DNA from 2 places in the Arthrobacter sp. FX8 genome. Region 2 is predicted to be linked to the other one. Evidence: predicted binding sites of a transcription regulator. Region 2 holds the regulator's gene; the other holds the start of a gene.
What was found. Region 2 encodes HspR, which represses chaperone genes until heat shock. Its sites were predicted from a motif close to AAGTTGAGTCNNNNNGACTCAACTT; they were not measured.
Positions count from the first base shown of each region.

Region 1: a site for HspR is predicted at 4,797-4,821, ahead of clpB (ATP-dependent chaperone ClpB). Genes of this name have one in related genera too.

Region 1 is NZ_CP113505.1:3,222,095-3,233,189, forward strand. Features, by position in the region: gene OUO20_RS15080 (VOC family protein) at 1-768, opposite strand, end outside; gene OUO20_RS15085 (DUF3073 domain-containing protein) at 895-1,128, opposite strand; gene OUO20_RS15090 (septum formation family protein) at 1,401-2,078, shown strand; gene clpB (ATP-dependent chaperone ClpB) at 2,125-4,767, opposite strand; gene OUO20_RS15100 (sulfate/molybdate ABC transporter ATP-binding protein) at 4,929-6,014, opposite strand; gene OUO20_RS15105 (ABC transporter permease) at 6,011-6,871, opposite strand; gene modA (molybdate ABC transporter substrate-binding protein) at 6,910-7,812, opposite strand; gene OUO20_RS15115 (TOBE domain-containing protein) at 7,809-8,219, opposite strand; gene OUO20_RS15120 (DUF4031 domain-containing protein) at 8,338-9,207, shown strand; gene OUO20_RS15125 (2-phosphosulfolactate phosphatase) at 9,204-10,013, shown strand; gene OUO20_RS15130 (VOC family protein) at 10,070-10,453, shown strand; gene OUO20_RS15135 (YccF domain-containing protein) at 10,450-10,866, opposite strand; gene OUO20_RS15140 (phosphoribosylanthranilate isomerase) at 10,951-11,095, opposite strand, start outside.
Region 2 is NZ_CP113505.1:3,335,884-3,346,978, reverse strand. Features, by position in the region: gene OUO20_RS15670 (MMPL family transporter) at 50-2,251, shown strand; gene OUO20_RS15665 (NAD-dependent epimerase/dehydratase family protein) at 2,282-3,211, opposite strand; gene OUO20_RS15660 (TetR/AcrR family transcriptional regulator) at 3,337-4,089, shown strand; gene OUO20_RS15655 (hypothetical protein) at 4,180-4,614, shown strand; gene dnaK (molecular chaperone DnaK) at 4,848-6,725, shown strand; gene OUO20_RS15645 (nucleotide exchange factor GrpE) at 6,729-7,427, shown strand; gene OUO20_RS15640 (DnaJ C-terminal domain-containing protein) at 7,537-8,508, shown strand; gene OUO20_RS15635 (heat shock protein transcriptional repressor HspR) at 8,524-8,949, shown strand; gene OUO20_RS15630 (hypothetical protein) at 9,166-9,552, shown strand; gene OUO20_RS15625 (aldehyde dehydrogenase family protein) at 9,614-11,023, opposite strand.

The DNA of each region.
Region 1 (11,095 bases), 110 kb from region 2:
GACCTGTATGAGGTTCAGCACACCGCCCTGCGGGTCCTCGATGGTGGCCAGTGATCCCACCGTGGGACGGTCATCCGGCTCCACCAGGACTTCGCCGCCTGCTGCCAGGGCGGCCGCTGCCGCCGCGGCAATATCTGCCGCGCCAAAGTAGATCTGCCAGTCCGCTTCCTCGCCTTCGTCGGCAGGAACGATGCCGGCCACCTCGCTGCCGTCGATGAGCAGCGTGCTGTAGCTGCCGCCGTCGTCCTGGGGGTACTCGGTGACTTCATGGCCGAAAAGCTGCTGGAAGAAGCCGATGGCGGCCTGCGGCTCGGGTGTAAAGAGCTCAGCCCAGGCCAAGGCGCCCGGCTCGTTGAAGAGCCGGCTGCCGAAGTGGGTACCCGCCTGCCAGATCCCGGTGGTTCCGCCGCCGGGAGGGGCCAAAAAGCCCAGCACCCCGGTGTCGCCCACCGTCTCAGGCCCGAACTGGGCGGTTCCGCCGGCATGGCCCGCTTCCTGGAGCAGGTCCGCGGCACCTGCGGCCGCAAAGTAGACGTTCCACTCGGCAGCGGTGCCGGCCTCAAGCTGCAAGGGATTTTGCGGCGCAATGGTGGCCACCAACTGCCCGCGGACAAAGGCCTGCGCGTAGCTGCGGCCGTCCGGAGTGGGGAAGTCCTGGTAGGTCCAGCCGAACAGGCGGGCGTAGAAATCTTTGGCGGCATCAACATCGGGGGTCTGGAGATCCGCCCAGCAGGGCTCGCCGCTGGCGTACGTGGTCCGAACAGTCATGCGGTCAGGTTACCAACCAAACACGGAAAGCCCGCTGCCCTGCCGGTAATTCGGTGGGGCAGCGGGCTCCATGACGTAGGCGGCGCCACAGCAGCCGGGCCGGGGGCCACAGCAGGCTTGCGACAACTAGCCGATGCGACGGTTGTCTACCTCGTCGTCATCGTCATCCAAATCATCCGCGTACTTATCCACATAAGCCGAATAGTCCGGTTCGACCGGTTCATTCGAGTAATGGCTCGTTGAACGACTTCCAGGGCCCGTCAGCTCACGCTGAAGTGCCGAGTAGTCAGTGTTCGGGGAGTAGTACTTAATGTCCCGAGCCTGCTTGGTAGCTTTTGCCTTTTGACGGCCGCGCCCCATGGCGTGACCCCCTTTTGTACTTGGACCGGAGGTGGTCACCTTGGCGATCGGTGAGGCCCCGGAATGTTTGGTCAATTTGTCGTACACCTAGATTACATGCTTTCGGCGGGCCCCGCTTGCCGCCCGGCGCCCCGGACGGCCGGGTGGGGTACCATGATGCACCTCCTCCCGCGGGATTCCGGCATTTTTCTTCGGTAGAGTCGCTTAAGAACTGCCGATTTTATCTGGCCGTTGGCGAGCCGTGGCACCAAAACCCAGGAGGATGCGCACCCGTGAACCACCAGGACATCCCGCCGAAACCCGCTTCGCCTCCGCGGACCGGAAGCCTGCCGAAGATCCACAGTGGGACCGGTTCAGCCCCCGCCCCGGAATCCGTTACCTGGTCCCAGCCGCGCCATGATCCTGCGCCGGAAAAACACACCAACAGGAAGCCTGCCCTGTGGAAGGCGTTTCTGGTCGTCGTTATCCTTGCCGTTGCCGGCTCACTGGTGTGGCTTGCCGTCTGGTTGAACTCATCGCCCGGCACCGATGCGGCAAAGAATGACGCACAGGGCGTGCTGCAAACCACGGTCACGCCGCCGGCCACTCCCCAACCCCTTCCCCGCGAAGGGGTCGCACCCCCGGCGTACGCACTGGGTGACTGCTTCAAGGATTTCGATCCCCAGGCCCTGACGTCCACGCTGGTGCCCTGCGATACGGGCCATTCGGCCCAGCTGGTGGCCACCTTGACATATCCGGAAAGCGCCAAGTACCCGGGGGCGGAGCCGCTCAAGGCCAAGGCACTGGAAGTCTGCCAGGCGGCGAAACTCGGCCCGGCGGCGAAAAACTTCCAGCTCAACTACCAGCGCAGCTTCCCCAGCAGCACCAGTTGGGAATCCGGCGACCGCAGGGTTGATTGCTACGTCACGGCAGACACCGGCGATGTGATTAACGCGAGCGTGCTGCCCTGACGGTCAGCCCGCCAGGGCAGCACGGCCCGCTTCAGAGGCCCTGCGGCTAGTCCTTCCGCCGCACCGACAGCCCGGAACTGGGGGCGCCCGTCAACGCGTCCACGTTGCCTTCGGTCAGTTCCCCAAAGTCCGGCGCGGTATCAACCAGGACGGTGTCGCCGTCGCTGATTTCACCGGCGAGGATGGACTTGGCCAGCCGGTCGCCGATCTCGCGCTGCACCAGGCGGCGCAGCGGCCGGGCGCCGTAGGCGGGGTCGTAGCCGGACAGCGCCAACCAGGCCTTGGCGCTGTCGGTCACATCGAGGGTGAGCCGGCGCTCGTGCAGCCTGCGGCCCAGTTCCGCCACGTGCAGTTCCACAATGTGCGCCAGCTCCTCCACCGTGAGGGCATCGAACAGCACCACTTCATCGAGCCGGTTGAGGAACTCCGGCTTGAAGGACGCGTTCACCGTGGCCATGACCGCATTGCGCTTGGCCTCGGCGTCCAGCGTCTGGTCCACCAGGAACTGGCTGCCCAGGTTGGAGGTGAGCACCAGGATCACGTTGCGGAAGTCCACGGTGCGGCCCTGCCCGTCGGTGAGGCGGCCGTCGTCGAGCACCTGCAGGAGGATGTCGAACACCTCGGGGTGCGCCTTCTCCACTTCGTCCAGCAGCACCACCGAGTAGGGACGACGGCGCACGGCCTCGGTCAGCTGCCCGCCTTCCTCGTAGCCCACGTATCCCGGAGGCGCCCCGACCAGCCGGGCGACGCTGTGCTTCTCGCCGTACTCGGACATGTCGATCCGCACCATGGCGCGTTCGTCGTCGAACAGGAAGTCCGCCAGGGCCTTGGCCAGCTCGGTCTTGCCTACGCCGGTGGGGCCCAGGAACAGGAAGGAACCCGTGGGCCGGTTGGGGTCACTGATGCCCGCCCTGGCGCGCCGGACGGCGTCTGAGACTGCGGCTACAGCCTTGCCCTGGCCGATGAGGCGCTTGCCGAGCTCCTCCTCCATGTGCAGCAGCTTCTGGCTTTCCCCTTGCAGCATGCGGCCGGCCGGGATGCCGGTCCACGCGGAAATGACCTCCGCGATGTCTTCTGCCGTCACTTCCTCCGCCACCATCTGCGCGGACTTGTCCGTCACGGCGGCCTCCGCTTCGGCAGCGGCGTTCAGCTCGCGTTCCAGCGCCGGAATTTCCCCGTAGAGGATCCGCGAGGCGGTCTCCAGATCACCCTCGCGCTGGGCCTTGTCCGCGGCGGACCGCAGCTCATCGAGCTTGGCCTTCAGGTCACCCACCCGGTTCAGGCCGGCCTTTTCAGCCTCCCAGCGGGCGTTGAGCGCGGAGAGCTCCTCCTCCTTGTCCGCCTTGTCGGCCCGGAGCGCAGCCAGCCGCTCCACGGAGGCAGCGTCGGTCTCGCCCTCCAGCGCGAGCTCCTCCATGGTGAGCCGGTCCACCTGGCGCCGCAGCTGGTCGATCTCCTCCGGGGCGGAGTCGATCTCCATGCGCAGCCGGGACGCGGCCTCGTCCACCAGGTCGATGGCCTTGTCCGGCAGCTGGCGGCCCGAAATGTAGCGGTTGGACAGCGTGGCTGCCGCCACCAGCGCGGAGTCGGCGATGGAGACCTTGTGGTGCGCCTCGTAGCGCTCCTTCAGGCCACGGAGGATGCCGATGGTGTCCTCCACGCTGGGCTCGCCAACGTACACCTGCTGGAAGCGGCGTTCCAGGGCTGCGTCCTTCTCGATGTTCTCCCGGTACTCGTCCAGCGTCGTGGCACCGATCAGCCGCAGCTCGCCACGGGCCAGCATGGGCTTGAGCATGTTGCCGGCGTCCATGGAGGAATCGCCGGTGGCGCCGGCGCCCACCACGGTGTGGATCTCGTCGATGAAGGTGACAATCTGGCCGTCTGAGCCCTTGATCTCCTCCAGGACCGCCTTCAGCCGCTCCTCGAATTCGCCGCGGTACTTGGCGCCGGCCACCATGGAGCCGAGGTCAAGGGAGATGAGGGTCTTGCCCCGCAGGCTCTCCGGGACGTCGCCGGCCACCATCCGCTGGGCCAGGCCTTCCACCACCGCGGTCTTGCCCACGCCGGGTTCGCCGATGAGCACCGGGTTGTTCTTGGTGCGGCGGGACAGGACCTGGACAACGCGCCGGATTTCGGCGTCCCGGCCGATCACGGGGTCCAGCTTGCCGGCGCGGGCCATGGCGGTGAGGTCGGTGCCGTACTTCTCGAGCGCCTGGAAGGTGTTCTCGGGGTCCGGGCTGTCCACCTTGCGGTCGCCGCGGACGCCCGGCAGGGCGGCGAGAAGTGCCTCGCGGGAGGCGCCGGCGTCGCGCAGCAGGCGGGCGGCGGCATCGTTGCCGGTGGAGAGGCCCACCAGGAGCACCTCGGTGGAGACAAAGCTGTCGCCCAGACGGTCCGCTTCCTCCTTGGCGTGCTGGATGGCCTGCAGTGCGGGCCGGGACAGCTGCGCCTGCTGGCTGGAGCCGCCCGACGTGGCGGGCAGTGCCTTGATGGCACTGCTGGCCTGGACGCTGACGGCATCGGGATCGGCGCCGGTTGCGCGAAGCAGCGCGACGGCGACGCCCTCACGCTGGTCCATCAGCGCCTTGAGGAGGTGGGCCGGTTCCACCTGGGGGTTGCCGGCCGTCGAGGCGTTCATTGCCGCGGCGGAAAGAGCCTCCTGGCTCTTGGTGGTGAATTTGACGTCCAAAGAGAGCTCCTTTCGGGGGCTTGTTGACTAAGTTGAGTCTACTACGCTCAACTTTGGACGGCGACGTCCACTAGCCATGTTTGCCCACGGCGAAACGGCTGTCCAGAGCCGGAGGTCCCGCCGGGCCTGCTTGGACAATCGGCTGCCGGGACATACTCCGCCTAGGTCCCGTACACGGACACGGCCGCAGCCTTGACCACGAAGTGCACCGTCATGCCGGGGACAAGGCCCAGGTCGGCGGAGGCGGCAGGGGTGATGTCCGCGGCCAGGCCGCCGGCCCGGACGCGGATCTGGTCGCCGTGCGGCTCGAGGTCCGTGATGGTGACGGCAAACGAGTTCCGCGGGCTGCCGTGCGCATCGTCGAGGAACACGGAAACGGCCGACGGCGGGAACACGGCGACGCCGGGACCGCCCGCCCTGGGCAGCGGGCCAGGCTCCCCGGACGCCGCGGCGGGGACGGCTTCCTCGTCGTGGCCGGCAATCCGCAGGCCGTGGCTGGTCCGCACCCCCGCCCCGTCGAGGATGCCCGGAATGAAGTTCAGCCCGGCGAGCCCGGCGGCAAAGGAGCTGCGCGGCCGCTCCAGCACCGCCCGGGTGGGGCCTTCCTCCGCGATCCGGCCGTTTTCCAGGATGACCACCCGGTCCGCGAGCACCAGCGCGTCCAGTACGTCGTGGGTCACGATGATGGCCTGCCGGCCTGCGAGGACGCGCTTGAACAGGCGGCGCAGCAGCGGCGCGGAGTGGATATCCAGGGCTGCCAGCGGCTCGTCGAGCAGGAGGAGGGCGGGGTCGGCGGCGAGCGCACGGGCCACGGCCACGCGCTGGGCCTGGCCGCCGGACAGCTGGGCGGGACGCCGCCCGGCCAGTTCTCCGGCCTCCACCTCGGCCAGCCAGTGCAGCGCCTGCTCCTCCGCATTCCGCTTGGAAACTCCGGCGCTGCGGGGCCCGAACGAGACATTGTCCAGGGCATTCAGGTGGGGGAAGAGCAGCGGTTCCTGGGCCAGCAGGGCGGTGCCGCGGCGGTGCGGAGCCGCCCACGTACGTTTTCCGCCGTCGAGGTCAAAGAGGGTCCTGCCGTTGAGTTTGGCCCGCCCGCTGTCCGGCCGCAGGAGGCCCGCGATGCCGGCCAGCAGGGTTGATTTACCGGCACCGTTGGGCCCCATGACGGCCACGGTTTCGCCCGGTCGGACGCTCAGGGCCACGTCGAAGCTGCGCCCGGCCACCACTGCGTGGAAGGACAATGTCACCGGACACCCCCTCCTGCCGGGGCCGGCGCCGTCGTCCTTTTGCCTGACCCGGAACGGCCCGGTGCCGGGCGCCGGTATGCAAGGGCAACCACCGCCACGGCGACGGCCACGAGTACCAGGGACAGGGCGACGGCGGCGTCCGGGTCCGTTTCGCGCTGCAGGTAGATTTCCAGCGGCAGGGTCCGCGTCACCCCCTGCAGGCTGCCCGCGAACGTCAGCGTGGCGCCGAACTCGCCCAGGCTCCGCGCGAAGGCGAGGACCGCGCCGGACGCCAGCCCCGGGAGCACCAGCGGAAGCGTGACGCGACGGAACACCGTGCCGGGGCGTGCGCCCAGCGTCGCCGCCACCGCCTCATACCGGGAGCCCGAGGTGCGCAGGGCACCCTCAAGGCTCACCACCAGGAACGGCAGGGCCACGAACGTCTGCGCCAGGACCACCGCGGTGGTTGAGAATGCGATCTGCAGGCCGAGCACGTTGAGCGCCTGCCCCAGCAGCCCCTGCCGGCCGAACGTGTAGAGCAGCGCGATGCCGCCCACCACAGGAGGAAGGACCAGCGGCAGGAGCACCAGCGAGCGCAGCAGCCCCTGCAGGCGGAAGGTGTCCCGGGCAAGGACCAGGGCCAGCGGTACGCCCAGCACAATGCACAGCAGGGTGCTGGCGGCCGAGGTCCGCAGGCTCAGCCCCAGCGCGGTCAGCGACGGCCCGGAGGTCACCAGCGGGAGGAACCGCGGCCAGTCCACGCGGAGCACCATCGCCAGCAGCGGAAGCACGACGACGACGGCGGCCAGGACGGCCAGCACGCGGACCCAGCCGGGGATGCCGGAGTAGGCCGGACTTGGGGTGCGTCGCCGCACCATGGGCAGAAAGGGCTGCCGACTGCCTGCCTGCTCCCGGGTCACTTGACGCTTCCGTCACCGATTCCGGCCGGCCCAAACCCCGCTGCAGCGAGGACGCGCCGGCCTTCCGGACCGGTGACCAGGTCCAGGAAAGCCCGTGCGGCGGCCTTGTTCCGGCCGCCGGCGACGCCGGCGATCGGGTAGGTGTTGACCGCACTCCCTGATTCCGGGAACTGGATCCCGGCCACCTTGGACCCGGCGGCCTTGATGTCCGTGCCGTAGACCAGCCCGGCGTCGGCTTCCCCGGAGGCCACCTTGCCCAGGACGTCCGTGACCGCGTTCTCCTCGCTGACCGGATTCAGCGCCACTCCGGCCGCCTCCGCGGCCGTGGCCGCGGCAGTCCCGCAGGGAACCTGCCTTGCGCAGGTGACCAGTTTGAGGCCCGGCCGGGCAAGGTCCTTCAGTGCGGTGATTCCTGCCGGGTTGCCCGGCGCTACTGCGATGGCGAGGGTGTTGGTGGCGAAGTTCCTGGCGGCGCCGTCCACCAGCCCGGCGTCCTCCACCTTCTTCATGTTGGCCAGGTCAGCCGGCGCGAAGACGTCCGCCGGCGCCCCCTGGCTGATCTGGCTGGCCAGGTCCGAGGACCCTGCAAAGCTCAGGGCAACCGTGGTGCCGGGGTTTTCCGCCTCGAAGGTGCGGGCGAGTTCGGTGAAGGTGCCTTTGAGGGAGGCGGCCGCGAAAACGGTGATGGTGCCTTCCGGCTTGGCGCCTGAGCCGGCTGCGCTGTTACCTGCGCTGTTGCCCGCGCTGTTGTCCTCGCCAGGGCCTGTGCCCAGGGCCGCTCCGCCCGCAGCGCAGCCGGTGAGGACGGCCAGCAGCAGCACGGCGGCCGGCAGGACAGCAAGGGAAAGGAGCCGCGCCAGGGAGGCGGACACCGCGGTACGCGTGGAGGTCCGGGTCATGCGGTGGCCCTGCCCTTCGGGGATTCGATGATGACCGTTGTTGCCTTGACCACCGCCGTGGCCACCGAGCCCGGTTCCAGGCCCAGTTCCCGCACGGCCTCGCTGCTCATCAGCGAGACCACCCGGAACGGCCCGCACTGCAGTTCCACCTGTGCCATCACCTTGTCCGTGATGACGTTGGTGACCAGGCCCACGAACCGGTTCCGGGCGGAGCTGCTCCCGCTCTTGGGGTCATCGGGCAGCTGGGCCAGCTTTTGCGCATGCGTGGCCAGCTCGAGTCCATCGACGGCGAGCCGGCCGGAACCGTCCCGGAGCGGGGTAAGTGTTCCATGCTCCGTCCAGCGGCGGACGGTATCGTCACTTACGCCCAGGAGACGGGCAGCCTCAGAAACGCGGATAAGGGTCATTCCCTGATTCTAGTCCGCAGATGCGGATTATGCCTCCGCTTCTGGGAGCATATGCAAAATGACTGCGTGCCCCGTGGCTGCGCGTCCCCTGCCCGAAGGGCGGCACTAGACTCCTTCCATGGCCATCTACATCGACCCGCCGCTGTGGCCTGCACACGGAACACATTTCTCGCACCTGGTCTCGGACTCTTCGCTGGATGAGCTGCATGCGTTCGCAGCTGCCGCGGGGATCCCGGAGCGGGCGTTCGACGGCGACCATTACGATGTGCCGGAACGCCGCATTGAGGAGCTGGTGGCGGCAGGCGCGGTCCGGGTGGAGGGCAGGGTGCTGGTCCGCAAACTGATCGCCAGCGGGCTCCGGATCCCGGCACGCCGGCGGAACAAGTCGCTGAAGGTCCCACTGCTGACCCGCTGGGAAGCCATCATGCCGGGCCGTGACGCACTCTTCCTGGACCTGCTGGACCGATGGAGCGAACCACACCGCCATTACCACGGCTGCACCCACCTGCTCTCCGTCCTGGAGGCACTGGACCTGCTCACCGAACCGGGCGAGGCGCCGCGGACCGTGCTGCTGGCGGCCTGGTTCCACGATGCCGTGTACCGCGGCGCGGCGGGCAGGGACGAGGAGGAGTCCGCCCGGCTGGCGGAAAGCCGACTGGCCGGGACCGGGCTGCCGCCGGACGAGGTGGCGGAAGTGGCGCGGCTGGTCCGGCTCACGTCGGACCACCAGCCCGAACCAGGGGACCACGACGGCGCCCTCCTCTGCGACGCGGACCTCTCGGTCCTCGGCGGCGATCCTGAGGAATACGCCCGCTACCTTGCCGCTGTCCGCAAAGACTACGCGCACATCGGTGACGCCGACTTCGCAGCCGGCAGGGCCGCCGTCGTGCGCCACCTGCTGGAACTGGACCCGCTCTTCCACCACCCGCGGGCCCGGGAACTATGGCAGGACGCCGCGCACCTGAACCTGAAAGGTGAACTGGCATGAACGCCCCGGGCTCCGGTTCACGGCACACGCACTCCGCCAATGCCGCGCACCGCCAGCTTCCGTTCACGGTCAGGCTGGACTGGGGCCTTGATGGAGCCGGGACCGTGGCGTCCGGCGCCGACATTGCGGTGGTGGTGGATGTCTTTTCCTTCAGCACCTGCGTCAGTGTGGCGCTGGACCGCGGCGCGGAGGTGTTTCCCTACCCGTGGCGGGACACCAGCGCCGAAGACTTCGCCGCCTACCACCAGGCGCAGCTGGCCGGCCCGCGCGGCGGTGGCGGGCTGAGCCTCTCCCCCGCAAGCCTCCGCGCGGCAGAAGCCCTGGGAAAAGTGGTCCTGCCCTCCCCCAACGGGTCGGAACTCTGCCACGCGCTGGCCGGGGACGTACCGCTGGTGGCCGCAGTGTGCCTCCGGAACGCCGCAGCCACGGCCGACTGGGTGGCGGCGAACCTTCCGGAGGACGCGGTACTGGCGGTGGTTGCTGCCGGGGAGCGCTGGCCGGACGGCACGCTGCGGCCTGCGGTGGAGGACCAGATCGGGGCGGGCGCGTTCATCGCCGGGCTGGCGGCCGCCGGCAGGGGCGGCTACGAAGCCGGGGACGGCAGGCACGGCTACGCGCCGGAGGCGGTAGCTGCCATGGCCGTTTTCGAAGCCGCCGAACCTCGGCTGCGTGAGATGCTCCAGTTGTGTTCCAGCGGCCGCGAGTTGACCGGGGCCGGCTACCCAGAGGACGTGGACATCGCCGCGGAACTGGACCAAAGCGATTCGGTGGCCCTCCTGCGCAACGGGGCGTTCCGGCCGCTCTAAGGGGCTGCGGCTTCCACGGGTTTACGGATGCCGGAACCGGATGCAAAACTGCACGGATGAGCCTGCGCATCCAAGCCCTTGCCATTGATTCCACCGACCCCCGGGTTCCTGCTGCCTTTTGGGAAAAAGCGCTTGGCTGGCGCCGCACCCATGAAGAGGACGACGAGATCGTGCTGGAGCCGCCGGCAGGCAGCGCCGGGGACGGCGTGTTGCCGGACCTGCTTTTCCTCAGGGTCCCGGAGCAGAAGGAACTCAAGAACCGCCTTCACCTGGACCTTCGCCCGGAGGACCAGGACGCGGAGGTGGCCAGGCTGGAAGAGCTGGGCGCCCGGCAAATCTCGGTGGGACAGGGGGCAGCGGCAACCTGGGTTGTCATGGCTGATCCCGACGGCAACGAGTTCTGCGTGCTGCGGGCGATGCGCCCGGACGGATCCGCCTAGCGGTGGCGGCTGACGGGGTAGTTGCTCACAAACGGCGCATTGGTGGGCACGATCTGCTTGCCCAGCGGCATAAGGGATACCGGGATGAGCTTGAGGTTGGCGATGGCCAGCGGGATCCCGATGATGGTCACGGCCATGGCGAACGCGGTCACCACGTGGCCGATGGCGATCCAGATGCCGGCCACGAGCAGCCAGATCACGTTGCCCAGCAGCGAGAAGACACCGGTGCCGCCGGGCTTGTCCACCACCATCCGGCCGAACGGCCACAACGTGTAGGCGGCGATCCGGAACGAGGCGATGCCCCAGGGGATGGTGACGATCAGCAGGCAGCAGACCACGCCCGCGAGGAAATAGCCCAGGGCCAGCCACAGGCCGCCGAAAACCAGCCAGATGATGTTCAGAAGTGTCTTCATGCACCCATTCTGCCCCCAGCCCCTGCCACGCGGCGCTGGGGGACTCCCCTGATCCTGCCCTGATCCCCGGCCGGGCTGCGGCGCCTACACCGTGGCGGCCGACTTTGCGGCGTGGACAAAGGCGCGGATCTTGGCAGGGTCCTTCACGCCCCGGGATGCCTCCACGCCTGAGGAAACATCCACTCCCCAGGCATGCGCGGCCGCTGATGCCTGGCCAACATTGGCAGCG
Region 2 (11,095 bases):
TCTATGCTGGAACAAATACTACTCCGCCCGCTTATCGATGGAAGGCGCCATGAACCGCAATAAAGTTGCCAAGGAGCGAGTCCCTTTCTGGCTGCGCTGGCTGGTCCCTGTCGTCCTGGTGCTGACCTGGCTGGGTCTCGCCGGGGTCGGCGGCCCCACCTTCGGCCGGTTGGAGGAGGTCTCCTCCAACGACCAGGCGTCATTCCTGCCCGCCAGCGCCGAGGCCACCGAGGCGCAGGACTGGCAGGCAAAGTTCCGGGACTCGGATGAGGTCCCGGGGATCATCGTCATCGAGAAAAGCGAGGCTTTCACTCCCGCCCAGTTGGGGGAGCTGGCCACGCTCAAGACCAGCCTTGAAGACCTCAAGCTGGGCAGCACGGTGATCGGCCCGATTCCCTCCAAGGACGCCAAGGCGGTGCAGTTCGTGGTCCCGGTGGGGTCCTCGGTTGAGCTCAAGGATGCGGTCAAGGAACTCCGCGGGACTGTCACAGAAGCGGCCCCGGCAGGTGCCCAGACCTTCGTGACCGGCCCCGCCGGCCTTGCCGCCGACCTCACCGCAGCCTTCGGCGGCATTGACGGCATCCTCCTGCTGGTGGCCTTGTCCGCGGTGTTCGTCATCCTCCTCATCGTTTACCGGTCCCTGCTGCTGCCCATCATGGTGCTGCTGACCTCCGTGTTTGCCCTGTGCGCAGCAATCCTGCTGGTGTTCGGCATGGCCAAAGCCGGCTGGATCCAGCTCAACGGCCAAAGCCAGGGCATCCTCTCCATCCTGGTAATCGGCGCGGCCACGGACTACGCCCTGCTGTTCGTGGCACGCTTCCGGGAAGCGCTCACCCACACCACCAACCGCACCGCGGCTGTCCTGAACGCCTGGAAGGCGTCCTTCGAGCCCATCCTGGCGTCCGGCGCCACTGTGATCATCGCGCTGCTGTGCCTGCTCTTCTCCGACCTGAACTCCAACAAGGCGCTGGGACCGGTGGCGGCCGCAGGCATCCTGTGTGCCCTGTTCGCAGCACTGACCCTGCTGCCCGCGCTGATGGCCCTGCTGGGCCGGGCAGCCTTCTGGCCGTTCCGTCCCAAGCTCCTCCCCGCAGACCAGCGTGAACCCGAGCTGGTTACGGGCCTGGAAGGCCAGAAGGGGCTGTGGCGTGCCACCGGTTCGCTGGTAGCGCGGCGGCCCAGGACCGTCTGGGTGGCTTCGGTCCTCCTGCTGCTGGTTGCGGCAGGCGGCCTGTTCCAGCTGAAGGCCAACGGCGTACCGCAGACCGACGTCATCCTCACCGCCTCCAACGCCGTCGACGGCCAGGACGCACTGGCCCGCCATTTCGACGCCGGCAGCGGCAGCCCCGCCGTCGTGATTGCTGACCAGGCCAAGGCCGCCGAGGTGCTGGACCGCGTGAAAGCGGACGACGGCGTGGGCGAGGCCTACCTGCTGGGCCCGGGCAGCGTCCCCATCACCGGAGCCCCCGGGGCTCCCAGCGCCCCGGACGTCCGCGAAGGAAAGGTGATCATCAACGCCACCCTCAACGACGCGGCGGACTCGCTGGAAGCGGAGGAAACCGTCAAGGCGCTGCGGGCCGGGGTGAAGGCCGTCGATCCCGGCGCCCTGGTGGGCGGCGTCACCGCTACGGCGCTGGACACCAACACCACCGCCCAGCACGACCTGGTGGTCATCATTCCGGTGGTCCTGGTGGTGATCCTCTTCATCCTGATGCTGCTGCTGCGCTCGATCGTGGCCCCGGTCCTGCTGGTGCTCTCCGTGGTGCTTTCCTACGCGGCGGCGCTCGGTGTGTCTGCCTTTGTCTTCAACAACATCCTTGGCTTCCCGGGCGCGGATGCGACGGTTCCGCTGTTTGGCTTCGTGTTCCTGGTGGCCCTGGGCGTGGACTACAACATCTTCCTGATGAGCCGGGTCCGTGAAGAGTCGCTCAAGCACGGCACCCGGCCCGGCATACTCCGTGGCCTGGTGGTGACTGGAGGGGTCATCACCTCCGCGGGCGTGGTGCTCGCGGCCACATTTGCAGCGCTTGGCGTCATTCCCATCATGTTCCTGGTGCAGCTGGCGTTCATAGTGGCGTTCGGTGTGCTGCTGGACACCGTCCTGGTGCGCTCGCTGCTGGTGCCGGCCCTGGCCTACGACATCGGACCGAAGATCTGGTGGCCCAGCAAGCTGGGGCGCGCGGACGGCGGGAATGCAGCCCGGCCGCGGGAGCCCGGCGTCGAGCCGCTGGAAGAAGTGCCCAGCCGCTGACCCTGCGCCAAAGCGCTAAAAATCGGAGCACTAACCCTGCTGCCGCCACCAGTCCACGGTGGCGGCAGCAGCCGTTTCCAGCGGAGTCGGACCGACTTCCAGGGCAGCCTGGGACGCGGCCGAGTCCATGATGAACGGCCGCTCAAACTGGTACAGCATCTCGGCCAGCTCGCGGGCGTCGGTTGAGAGCATCCCGGCGGTGCGGAGGGTCCAGCCGGGCAGGGCGCGCACCTTGGGCGCCGGCCGTCCTGCCGCGGCGGCGAAGGCGTGGGCCAGCTCCATCTGGGTAAGGGCCGGACCCGTGGGGGCGTGCCATACGGCATTCCAGGCGGAGGGCCTGTCCGCCGCCGCGATCATCGCCGTGGCCAGGTCCGGGACGTACGTGAACGAGTGCGGCTGCCGTGAGCTGCCCACCACGCTGACGTTCTTCCCCGCCAGGATGGGCACCACCATGCGCTCCCCGCCGTGCGCCATCCGGACGCGGGGACCAAAAAAGTCGCCTGCCACCACGCTCACCGTTGGCGTTGTGGCGGCCTCGCGGGCCCGGAGCAGCTCCGTCCGCACCCCGCGTTTGCCGCCCGCAGCGTGGCGCGGGCTGACCTCCGTCATCACGCTGTCCGGCTCGCTGTAGGAGTAGAGGCTTTCCGGGAATACGACGACGGCACCCGCTTGGTGCGCCGCAGTGAGGACCGCCTGCTCGGCGGCGGGAAGCTCCGCCCGCCATGCCGCGGCGGTGTACGCCGAGCCGTGAATGCAGTGGAAGACTGCCCGGGCGCCGGCCAGGGCTGATCGCAGAACCTCGGGATCCTTCGCATCACCGGCGATGAGCTCGATCAGCGGGTGCTGTGGTCCGCTGCCCGACCGCGTGAGGACGCGCACCTGCCGTCCCAGGTCTGCCAACTGTTCGGCCACCGTCCACCCCACCGGTCCCGCTCCGGTTACTACGTACACATCTGCCATTGTGGCCTCCTTGTTCCTTTTCCGAGAGCACCGCTCTCGGAAACAGCATGACCCCATAAACCGGCTAAGTCAAGAGCGGTGCTCTCTTTTGATTCCGGCGCTCTCGTTTATGGCATGCTGGATCCGTGACTGACGTCGAAAAAACAGCCGGCACTGTTGTCCGCCCCCTCACCCCGCGGCAACGGGCAAGGGCGCAAACCGTGGCGGATATCGTCCGCCTGGGGCGGCAGCACCTGGCAACGCACGGTGCGGCCGCTCTCTCCCTGCGGGCGGTGGCGAGGGACCTCGGGGTGGTGTCCTCCGCGGTCTACCGCTATGTGGAGAGCCGGGACGAGCTCCTGACCTTGTTGCTGATAGACGCCTTCGGCGAGCTTGGGGACGCGGTGGACGCCGCCGTCGCCCAAGCGCCGGAGGATGACCACACTGCCCGCTTCCGGGCGCTGGGCCGCGCGGTCCGGGAATGGGCCCTGCGCGAGCCTGCCGGCTACGCGCTCCTTTTTGGCAGCCCCGTGCCCGGCTACAGCGCCCCGGCGGAGCGCACGACGGGCCCGGGCACCAGGGTCATCGTCAGCCTCATCGGCATCCTGGATGCAGCTTCCCGGGCAGGGCAGCTGGCAGTTCCGGCCGAAGGCGCACCACAAGTGCCGCCAACCCTGGGCAGGGACCTTGCCGCCATCCGTTCCGAGTTTGGCCTGGACCTTCCGGAGGAACTGGTGGCGAGGGGTGTCCTGGTGTGGAGCTCCCTCTTTGGTGCGGTCAGCTTCGAGGTGTTCAACCAGTACGGGCCGGATACCTTCCATGCGCCCGCTGACCTCTTCGACCATCACCTCGCCGTCCTGGCAGGCATCGCCGGCCTGCCGGCAGGGGCCTCCCGATAGGTGCCGGCGAAGCCCTGTTGGTGCGCGCGGGCCGTCGATAGACTGCCAGTGCGCCCGCATGGACGCGGAGCCTCGAAGGAGAGATGCACCATGACCGAGAACCCTGAAGTTGCAGCCGAGGAGCCCCGCAAGGGAAGCAGCGCACCCGGACTGGAGGGTGAAGGCGGGCAGTACGTGGATGGTGACTATGGCGATGCCGGAGCGGTGGAAAGGCCGGCAGGCGAACGGGACGACCAGTATCCGGAAGGCAACTACGGCGATGCCGGAACAGTTGGGGCCCCTGCCGGAGGTGCGGGCGAAGGCGGGCAATACGTGGACGCGGACCATGGAGCCGCCGGTACCGTCAACGGGCCCGGGCGGGACCTTGCCGACGGCGAATACGAGGAAGGCGACTACGGGGAGGCCGGCGCGGCCGGTGGCGCCCGAACAGAGGAGGCCGTGCGTGAAGGGCTTACCGACCGCCAGGTCCAGGCGACGGCGGAAGAGCGCGGCCCGCTGCACGGCGACCGGGACACGGAGCGCTGAGTAGCCCGGCGCCGCGTTCTCCTAAAGCGAACCCGCCTTCCGGCGTCGTAATTCTGCGCGCAAAAGCCCGGAAATCCAAGGAATACCGCGGCTGTAATCCGGTGCGGCACCCAAAGTTGAGCGGAGTCCACTCAACTTTGGATTGACATCGGTGGCGCCCTGAGTAAAGTTGAGTGCAGAACGCTCAATGCTTAGGGCGCCAACCAGTTTCCAAGGAAAGAAGGAAGCAACACATGTCACGTGCAGTAGGTATCGACCTCGGAACCACCAACTCCGTCGTCTCCGTTCTCGAAGGTGGCGAGCCCACCGTTATTGCCAACGCCGAGGGTGGCCGCACCACGCCGTCGGTCGTTGCATTCTCCAAGTCCGGCGAGGTCCTGGTTGGCGAAATCGCCAAGCGCCAGGCCGTCAACAACATCGAGCGCACCATCGCTTCAGTCAAGCGCCACATGGGCACCGACTGGAAGGTGGACATCGACGCCAAGAAGTACACCCCGCAGGAAATTTCCGCGCGTATCCTCATGAAGCTGAAGAACGACGCCGAGTCCTACCTGGGTGAAAAGGTCACCGACGCCGTCATCACCGTCCCGGCCTACTTCAACGACGCCGAGCGCCAGGCCACCAAGGAAGCCGGCGAAATCGCAGGCCTGAACGTCCTGCGCATCGTCAACGAGCCCACCGCCGCGGCACTGGCCTACGGCCTGGACAAGGGCAAGGAAGACGAACTCATCCTGGTCTTCGACCTCGGTGGCGGCACCTTCGACGTCTCCCTGCTGGAAGTCGGCAAGGACGAAGACAACTTCTCCACCATCCAGGTCCGCGCCACCGCCGGTGACAACCGCCTGGGCGGCGACGACTGGGACCAGCGCGTCGTTGACTACCTGCTGAACCAGCTCAAGGTGAAGGGCATCGACCTCTCCAAGGACAAGATCGCCCTTCAGCGCCTCCGCGAAGCAGCTGAGCAGGCCAAGAAGGAACTCTCCTCCTCCACCAGCACCAACGTCTCGCTCCAGTACCTCTCCGTCACCCCCGACGGCCCGGTCCACCTGGACGAGCAGCTGACCCGCGCCAAGTTCCAGGACCTCACCAAGGACCTGCTGGAGCGCACCAAGAAGCCGTTCCACGACGTCATCAAGGAAGCCGGCATCAAGCTCTCCGACATCAACCACATCGTGCTGGTGGGCGGTTCAACCCGTATGCCCGCCGTCTACGACCTCGTGAAGGAACTGGCCGGCGGCAAGGAGCCCAACAAGGGCGTGAACCCGGACGAGGTCGTCGCAGTCGGCGCAGCCCTGCAGGCCGGCGTGCTGAAGGGTGAGCGCAAGGACGTCCTCCTGATCGACGTCACCCCGCTGTCCCTCGGCATCGAAACCAAGGGTGGCGTGATGACGCACCTGATCGAGCGCAACACCGCCATCCCCACCAAGCGGTCCGAGACCTTCACCACGGCGGATGACAACCAGCCGTCCGTGGCCATCCAGGTCTTCCAGGGCGAGCGCGAGTTCACCCGCGACAACAAGCCGCTGGGCACGTTCGAACTCACCGGCATCGCCCCGGCACCGCGCGGTATTCCGCAGATCGAGGTCACCTTCGACATCGACGCGAACGGCATCGTGCACGTCTCCGCCAAGGACAAGGGCACCGGCAAGGAGCAGTCCATGACCATCACCGGTGGCTCCAGCCTCTCCAAGGAAGACATCGACCGGATGGTCCGCGACGCCGAGGAGCACGCAGCCGAGGACAAGGCGCGCCGCGAGGCAACCGACACCCGCAACACGGCCGAGCAGCTTGCCTACTCCGTGGACAAGCTGATCGCCGACAACGCGGACAAGCTGCCCGAAGAGGTCAAGACCGAGGTCCAGGCCGACGTCGACAGCCTCAAGAAGGCCCTTGAGGGCACCGACGACGCCGCTGTGAAGTCCGCGTTCGAGAAGCTGCAGGCTTCCCAGACCAAGCTGGGCGAGGCCATCTACGCCCAGGCCGGTTCGCCGGACGGCGCAGGCGCTGCAGGTGCTGCAGGTGCTGAAGGTGCCGCCGGAGCTTCGGCAGGTTCCAAGGACGAGGACATCGTCGACGCCGAAATCATCGACGAAGACGAAGCGAAGAAGTAACCCATGCCGCACCACGGTAACGAGGAAGAGCACAACACATCCGCAAGCCAGCAGAACACGCAGGGCAACGGCCAGGAGCCCGTCATCCGGGACAACCGCAAGGTTGACCCGGTGACCGGGCAGGCCCGGCACCCCGAGGGCGGCCAGTCCGCTCCGGGGGCCGGTTCCCGGGCCGGGGCAGCAGATTCCGACGGCGACGCGCTGGCCCAGGCCGAGGAGATTCTCAACGGCGTGGACGTGCCGGCCGAGGAATCCGTGGCCCAGGGTGCGCCCGCAGGGTCCGCCGGCGCCGAGGCAGCCGAACTGCGCAACGACCTGCTCCGTCTTCAGGCTGAGTACGTCAACTACCGCAAGCGCGTTGAACGCGACCGTGCCGTGGCAGGGGAAATGGCCGTCATCGGCGTCCTGAATTCCCTGCTCCCGGTCCTGGACGACGTCGACGCCGCACGGCAGCACGGTGACCTCACCGACGGCCCATTCGCCGCGATCGCCACCAAACTGGAGAACGCGCTGAAGACCTACGGCCTGGTCCGCATCGACGAAACCGGCGTGGAGTTCGATCCCACGATCCACGAAGCCCTGATCCAGCAGCCCGGCGAGGACATCGAGGTTGACACCGTCAGCCAGGTCCTCCGCTCCGGCTACAAGTCAGGCGACCGTGTCCTCCGCGCAGCCCAGGTGATCGTGGCCGTCCCGGCTTAGTTGCCCCTCGCCTCCGCGGATGAGGGGGTCCCGCCCGGGCCCCCTCATCCGCTCCGGCGTTCAGCGGTAATCTCGCCCTAACGCTTTTGTACTTTGAAAGGAAACGCCATTGGCTAGCCAGGATTGGGTGGACAAGGACTTTTACAAGATCCTTGGTGTTGCCAAGGACGCTTCCGACGCCGACATCAAGAAGGCCTACCGGAAGCTTGCGCGGCAGCACCACCCTGATACGAATGCGGGGAACGCCGCTTCCGAGAGGAAGTTCAAGGACATCTCCGAGGCTTATTCGGTGCTTTCGGATCCGGATGAGCGCCAGCAGTATGACGCCATCCGGGCCATGGGCAGCGGGGCCCGCTTTGCTCCCGGCGGCGCCGGCGCCCCCAACGGCGGGTTTGAGGACATGTTCGGCGGCCTGTTCACCGGCAATACCGGACGGCACGCCGGTGGTTTCAATCCCTCCGCCGGCGGCATCCCGCCCGAGTTCGCCGACCTCTTCGGCGGCTTCGGCGGCGCCCCCGGATTCCAGCGCGCCCCGCAGAAGGGCGCCGACCGGACCGCGTCGACCAGCATCTCCTTTGCCGGCTCCATCCGCGGCACCACGATCGGCCTGCGTGAACCCAGCGGCGAGGTCATCGATGTCCGGGTTCCCGCGGGTATCAAAGACGGCCAGAAGGTCCGCGTGCGTGGCAAGGGCCAGCCCGGTCCCGCCGGCAATGGTGACCTGGTGGTCTCCGTGTCGGTCCAGCCACATGCGTTTTACACGCGCGACGGCGACAACCTCCGGATCCACGTCCCCGTCACCTTCCCGGAGGCTGCTTTGGGCGCGGACATTGAAGTTCCCACCATCGACGGCGACAAGGTCAAGGTCCGCGTCCCGGCAGGCACGCCGTCCGGCCGTACCCTGCGGGTCAAGGGCAAAGGCGTCAAGACGCCCAAGGCCACCGGCGACCTGCTGGTGACGATCGACGTCGCGGTTCCCAAGAATCTCAACAAGGACGCCGAAGCTGCGGTCAAGGCGTTCGCCGAGGCCACGTCGTCGGCGGACGTTCGCGAGGGCCTGGCAGCCAAGGCCCGGCTCTAGGCGCGGAGGTGAGGCGTGGACATCAATGCTGACCAGCCGATCTTTGTGATTTCGGTGGCGGCAGAGCTGGCGGACATGCACCCCCAGACCCTGCGGCAGTACGACAGGCTTGGCATCGTCAAGCCCAGCCGTGCCCCCGGAAAGTCCCGGCGCTATTCGCAGCGTGACGTGAACATGCTGCGGGAAGTGCAGCGGCTGTCGCACGAAGGTGTGTCGCTGGAGGGGATCAAGCGCATCCTGGAACTCGAAAACCAGGTGGCAGCCCTCCAGAGCAGGATCGCTGAACTCACCGAGGAACTCGGGCGGCGGCCGCGTTCCGTGGATTCGCGCATCTTCGCCGCCGGCGCCGCGGGCGATGTGGTGAGCCTGGCCCGTGGCCAGCGCCCCCGGCCCCGGTCACAGGCGGTCATGTTGTGGCGGCCCCGGGCGATCGGACAATAAGTGCGATCGGACAATAACGGGATGCCGGAGAGCAGGTAGCGTTTCCCGGTGCCCCGGACAAATATGAGTACCCGCTACTCGTGACGGAAAAGCCCCCTGGAATTTGAATGGAACCATCGCCGGATCAGCGGCGATGGTTCCGCAATTTCTGGGGGTTTTCGTGTTTAAGGTTCTCAGCGAAGCTGCTTCAACCCGGGTCCGGCCATGAGCCCGGGGATGGAATCCGTGGCCGCGTTCAGCAGCTCCTTGCCGGGGCAGATCCTGCTGGCCATCGGGCAGACCATTGTTGTGGTCTGCGTCTGCTTTGACATGGTCCGTGAATTGTCCGTCCCGCGGTCCCACCGGCGTTACGTGGCCAGCACCGTCTTCCGTACCCTGGCGATCCCGTCGATCGTGGCCAATGCCATGACCGTCTTCATCGCCCTGGTGGTGTCCTCCTGGGTGGACGTGGTGATGGGCATGTTTGTCCTGGTGGCCATTGTTTTCCGGTTCCACCACAACCAGGACGAGGACAACTGGTGGAAGGGCAAGGGCAAGAAACTTGCCCGGTGGGCCCGCCGGCAGTTCGCCGGCCGGACGTCCACGGCCCCGGCCATGGGGTAGCGCCGCGAAGCCCCGGGAGCCCGGCGCCGGCAACCTTGCGTGCCGGGCTCCCGCGTCAACATCAGCCGTTGATCACCTGCGGTACGCCCAGGGCCTTGAGGCCCTCCACGCCGAATTCCACGCCGTAGCCGGACTGCTTGGCGCCGCCGAACGGGATGCGCGGGTCCACGGCGCCATGGCGGTTGATCCACACGGTTCCGGCCTGGATGCGGGCCGCGACCTCCCGGGCTGCTTCCAGGTTGGGGGACCAGACGGAGGCGCCCAGGCCGACGTCGAGCCCGTTAGCCTTTTCCACCGCCTCGTCGATGCTGCTGTAGCGGATGATCGGCAGGGCGGGGCCGAACTGTTCCTCGGCCACCAGCGGGTTGTCGTTGTCGATGTCCGCCACCAGTGTGGTGGGGTAGAAGTAGCCGGGCTGGCTGGTATCCGGGTTCCCGCCCAGCAGGACGCGTGCCCCGGAAGCCTTGGCCGCCTCCACGAGGGTGGCCACGACGTCGTACTGCGCCTTGTTCTGCAGCGGTCCCAGCACGTTGTTCTCGTCCAGGCCGTTGCCCATGGGCATCTGCTTGGCGACCGCCACGAGCTCGTCACAAACGGCGTCGTAGATGTCGTCGTGGACGTAGAGGCGCTTGAGCGCGGCGCAGGTCTGGCCGGTGTTGAGGAAGGCGCCCCAGAAGATGTCCGTGGCAATGGCCTTGGGGTCGGCGTCGGGCAGGACAATACCGGCGTCGTTGCCCCCAAGTTCCAGGGTGAGCCGCTTGACGGTGTCGGCGGAGGACTTGATGATGGCGCGGCCGCCGGCGGTGGAGCCGGTGAACATGATCTTGCCGATCGCCGGGTGGTCGGTGAGGCGGGCGCCCACCTCGCGGCCGCAGGACACCACGGACAGGATGCCTTCGGGGAGTTCTTCGTTGAGGACCTTGACCAGCGCCAGCACGGAGAGCGGGGTGTTGCCGGAGGGCTTGACGACGACGGTGTTGCCCATGCGCAGGGCCGGCGCCAGCTGCCAGACGGCGATCATCATGGGCCAGTTCCACGGGCCGATCGCCCCGACCACGCCGATGGGCCGGTAATGCAGCTCGGCGCGGGTCTCACCGTCGTCCACGATGGTTTCCGGTTCCAGCGGCAGGCCGGCCGTGGCGCGGAGCCAGGCGACGCAGGCGCCCACTTCGAAGCGGGCGTTGGGGCCGTTCAGCGGTTTGCCCTGCTCGCGGGAGAGCAGCTGGGCGAGTTCCTCGGCGGAGCGTTCGACGGCGTCGGCTGCCTTGAGCAGCGCGGCGGACCTTGCGTCGTGGCCCAGGGCAGCCCAGGCTGGCTGCGCGGCCACGGCTGCGGCCACGGCGCTTTCCAGGTAATCGAGGCTGTGGACGGGGGCTTCGCCTACCGGTTCGCCCGTGGCCGGATTGAGGATGGTCCGGCCAGTGCCGGCAGCGGGGGCAATGGAGGCAAGAAGTGCATCGTACGTTTCCAAGGGATACTCCACATCGAGTAGGCGAGGACGCCAGCCGGTCGGCGTAGCGGGTTACTCCCCAGTTTGGGTGAG